DNA from 2 places in the Pseudoalteromonas sp. SG44-5 genome. Region 1 is predicted to be linked to the other one. Evidence: riboswitches for the same ligand, from Rfam matches in the RefSeq annotation. Region 1 holds a riboswitch; the other holds the start of a gene.
What was found. A riboswitch is a leader RNA that binds a small molecule or an ion and turns the genes downstream of it on or off. The one in region 1 is predicted to bind lysine.
Positions count from the first base shown of each region.

Region 2: linked by a shared signal. The riboswitch ahead of dapA (4-hydroxy-tetrahydrodipicolinate synthase) and the one ahead of lysC (lysine-sensitive aspartokinase 3) in region 1 are both predicted to bind lysine.

Region 1 is NZ_JACJES010000001.1:260,450-262,657, forward strand. It holds gene nhaD (sodium:proton antiporter NhaD) at 1-1,005, shown strand, start outside; lysine riboswitch at 1,138-1,310, shown strand; gene lysC (lysine-sensitive aspartokinase 3) at 1,386-2,208, shown strand, end outside.
Region 2 is NZ_JACJES010000009.1:48,081-50,288, reverse strand. It holds gene H5079_RS11200 (2,3,4,5-tetrahydropyridine-2,6-dicarboxylate N-succinyltransferase) at 1-308, opposite strand, end outside; gene dapA (4-hydroxy-tetrahydrodipicolinate synthase) at 324-1,208, opposite strand; lysine riboswitch at 1,361-1,558, opposite strand; gene H5079_RS11190 (DNA-3-methyladenine glycosylase I) at 1,762-2,208, shown strand, end outside.

The sequences.
Region 1 (2,208 bases):
TATTTAAACTCAAAAGGGTTTATCGAAAATATTGTTAACCGGATTATGCCAAAACGAATTAGCGAACGTAAGTTAATGTTTTTGGTTGGTGTTTTTGCATTTATATTCTCTTCTATTTCCGATAACGTAACCGCTACGCTTATATCTTTAGCGGTGGTTTTATCATTAAAACTTGAAGCCAAAAAGCTAATTAGATACGCCACGCTGATTATCTTTGCGGTTAACTCCGGTGGTGTGTCGTTAATTACCGGCGATGTAACCACGTTAATGATATTTTTAGATGGCAAAGTAACTATTAGCAATTTGTTATTGTTAATTGGGCCAGCATTTGTAAGTGTGATGCTGTTAGCCGCACTGTTGTCAATTGGCTTAAATGGCCAGCTCGACTTTACTAAAACCAAGCAAAAACGCATTGAAAAAACCGATATTACAATTGCAGTTATCTTCTTATCTACGGTTATTGCTACCTTAACACTGAGTGTTTTATACAGTGTACCGCCATTGCTTACCTTTTTGTTTGGTTTGTCTATGATGTTTTTAGTAGCGCAATTTTTAATGCGCAAAAAAGACATAAACAAAGACATGATAGATTTCATTCGTGAAATAGAATACGACACCTTGTTGTTTTTTGTAGGTGTATTATTACTGGTAGGAGCGCTAAAAGAAGTTGGTATGTTAAGCCACTTTAGCGACCTGTACACAATAATGGCACCTGAATACGCAAACTATTTAATGGGTATATTGTCGGCAGGCGTTGATAACGTACCACTTACAGCCGCGTTATTAAAAGCAGATATAGTAATGACACAACAGCATTGGCTGTCGTTTACCTATGCCACAGGCGTAGGGGGCTCTATGTTAATTATAGGCTCAGCGGCGGGTATTATTGCCATGAGTAAAGTTAAAGAACTGACCTTTATGAACTACTTACGTTTGTCGTTTTATTTATTAATTTGTTACACCGTAGGCTATACCGGCTCATACTTAATGGCTGGTTTTGTTTAATATTAGTTATTAAAGTGCTTGACAGCTAGATGTCTAAACGATAACTTTCAAAGCCCCAGTAAAGTATTGAGCTTTTCAATATATTGCTGGGGTTTTGTTTTATTAGTGATTGCTGAAATAGCCATTAATACAACATTCAGAAGAGGTGCGATACTTAGGTATTTAATGTGAGGTGACGAACGCCGTTGAGCATTAAAGAGGGAAGTACTCGCCGAGAAAAATAACACGTCGTCGTCGTTATTTTTCGGTTTATGGGGCTGAATCCTCAAAACTGTCACCAATATAGGTGGAGAGCTTCTGGCAGTGAATTTTCTTACCTTATATTTGCTGCCAAGTTCTTCTTGTTTTATTACGGTTTGGATGCCGTGAAAGGAGACGAAATGACAACCCAATCAGTGCCACATGTATTATTAGGCAACAAATCAAATTATACCGTTGCTAAATTTGGCGGCACCAGCGTAGCTAACTTTGCAGCTATGGATCACAGTAGTAAAATAATAGTAGCAGATAAAAGCGTGCGTATTGTTGCACTAAGCGCCAGCGCAGGAGTCACTAATCATTTAGTTGAGCTGTGCAATAGCAGCCTTAGCGAAGATGAGCGCCAAGCGCATATTAACGGTGTGCTAGCGATTCAGCAGGCTATTTTAGCTGAATTGAGTTTAGATACCGATTTAGAGCAGGGCTTTGCCCAGACGTTAGCGGCATTTGAAAAACTAGCCAGCCAAACGTTACAAACAAAAGCGCTACATGACGAGCTATTAAGTTTTGGCGAGCGATTATCAACTTATTTATTTACCCAAGTGCTGCGCTCAAAAGGTTTAAATGCAATACGCTTTGACGTGCGCCAAGTGCTTAAAACCGACAGTCAATTTGGTAAAGCAACTCCTAATGTTGCAGCTACTGCACAAGCAGCAAGCGCATTACTTATTCCGCTGTTAGACGATCAAGTAATTGTTACACAGGGCTTTATTGGCAGCGACGAGCACGGCCAAACGACCACTTTAGGGCGCGGTGGATCAGACTACAGCGCGGCATTATTGGCCGAGGCTATTCATGCCAAAAGTGTACATATTTGGACTGATGTAGTGGGTATTTTTAGTACCGACCCGCGTTTATGTGTAAAAGCCACGCCAATTGCACGCCTCAGCTTTGACGAAGCCGCCGAAATGGCTACCTTTGGTGCAAAAGTATTGCATCCGGCAA
Region 2 (2,208 bases), on a different contig from region 1:
TCAATGTATGCGCCAATATTTACATACGCTGGTGGCATAATAATAGTGCCTTTAGCTACATAAGCACCACGGCGAACGCTTGAGCCACCCGGGACCATACGTACGCCATCGGTGGCACTAAACTGTTGTGGCGCTAAGTTATGTTTATCAACAAAGCCACCGACAAATTCGGTGTTTGTACCATTTTTAAAGGCTTCTAAAATACCCTGTTTTACTGCAACGTTAGCCTGCCATTGGCCGCTTTCGTTTTGTGATGCTGCGCGTACTGCGCCCGACTCTAAATTATTTAATAGTTCTAACCAGCTCATTATAAAAACCTATGTTTAATGCCAAGATAAAATGGTGTTGTTTGCTTGTTCAATGCACGTTGTTTGCGTTAATTCGAGGTGAGTTAACGGTGGGCGTAAATACGAACTCGTTAATCGCCCTTGTAAATGCATGAGTACTTTAACGGGAATGGGGTTTGCTACAGTGAACAAGCTACTGATTGCGCTTGACCACTGAGTAAATAAATTGGGGTATTGGCCACTTAGGCTACGCTGTACGAATTCGTGAGTTTGTAGCGGCCAAGCATTAGCTGCTACCGATACCAGCCCTTTAGCGCCGGCTTGGGCAAAGTAGGGCATAAGCGCATCGTCGCCGCTAAAAATAGCTAAGTTAGGAGCCGCTTGACGGTAAGCTTCAAATTGCGCAATGTTGCCACTGGCTTCTTTAAGTGCCCATAGGTTTTTATGTTGTTGTAGGTTTTGAATGGTTGCCACTGGAATATCGACAGCGCTTCGCCCTGGTACGTTATAAAGCATACAAGGGTGTTTACTTATATTTAAAAGGCTTTCAAACCAATGGGTTTGCCCAATTACACCGGGCTTTGCATAAAGCGGCGAGCCAAGTAAAAAGCTATGAATAGGCAAGTGGTTACAGTATTCAACCCAGGCTAATTGCTGTTTGAGGTTCATACCACCTACAGCCACCATTAAGGGTACATTAGGCGATAATTGGCACACGTGCTCAACAATGGCTTGTTGCTCTTTAAGTGTTAAGGCTAAGCCTTCGCCTGTGCTGCCTAGTAATAAAATAGCATTATTGGCAGCGGCTTGCTCAGCAACCAAAGTGGTTAAGGTGCCATAGTCGATTGTACCGTTTTGATTAAACGGAGTAACGAGCGCCGTCCAGACTGAGTAGTCATCTAAATTAAAGTTTTTGATCATCTCTCGCGAACTTATAGAATGTTCGGTGAGTTAAGAAGCTATATAGGAAAGAGCCGCATTAACATCGTTCGAACAAATACCCACGTGTAGGGTATGTTATAATTCGAAGAGCGAATGGGCTTAAATAATAGGGCGCACGGCCTTATTATACTAAGACCAGAAGCTCTCCACCAAACTAATAAGCTACGTTTAAATAGCTATTGGTGACAGTCGCTAGGATTCAACCTAGTCGCCCGAAACAACAATGACACAAATATTGTTGTTTCTCGGCGTTAATTCCCCTTACGTATGCTCAATGGAGTTTGTGCTCCTAACATACGCTACCTGAATAACGCACCTCTTCCAGCCCTTTATATTTGTACTGCTAGCAATACAAATATAATTAAATAGGGTAAGTGCGATGATTAAATCATTTTAGCCATCTGGGTGTCAAGCAGCTAAGTGCAGATAGTGTCATCGATTTTGGCAACGGTTACGTATAAGGACGATTTCCCTTAAACTAGGGGATAATCGCGGCGCGAAATTTGTAACTGCAAAATAAGGTTTCAAGCAGATGGAAAAATTTAATGATATTTATCAGCGAGCAGTAGAGCGAAAAGGCTCAACACAAATGCTACAGCAATTACTCGCTAAACCTGCATCTAAGCGACAATTAGTAGCTTTAAGTGATGATGATTGGCTGGAAGAGTTTACGCGCAAGGTTTTTCAAAGTGGCTTTTACTGGTCGGTTATTAACAGCAAGTGGGCAGGCTTTAGAGAGGTTTTTTGGCATTTTAGCGTTGAAAAATTATTAATGATGCCACCCGATATGTTGGAGCAAAAAGCCAGCGACGAGCGCATTGTTCGCAATTATAAAAAAGTAAAAACGATCCCCGAAAATGCGTTCATGATCCATGAGGTTACCCAGCAACATGGTAGCTTTAGTCAGTTTATTGCAGACTGGCCAAGTGAAGATATTATTGGTTTGTGGGCGTACTTAAAAAAACACGGTGCACGCTTG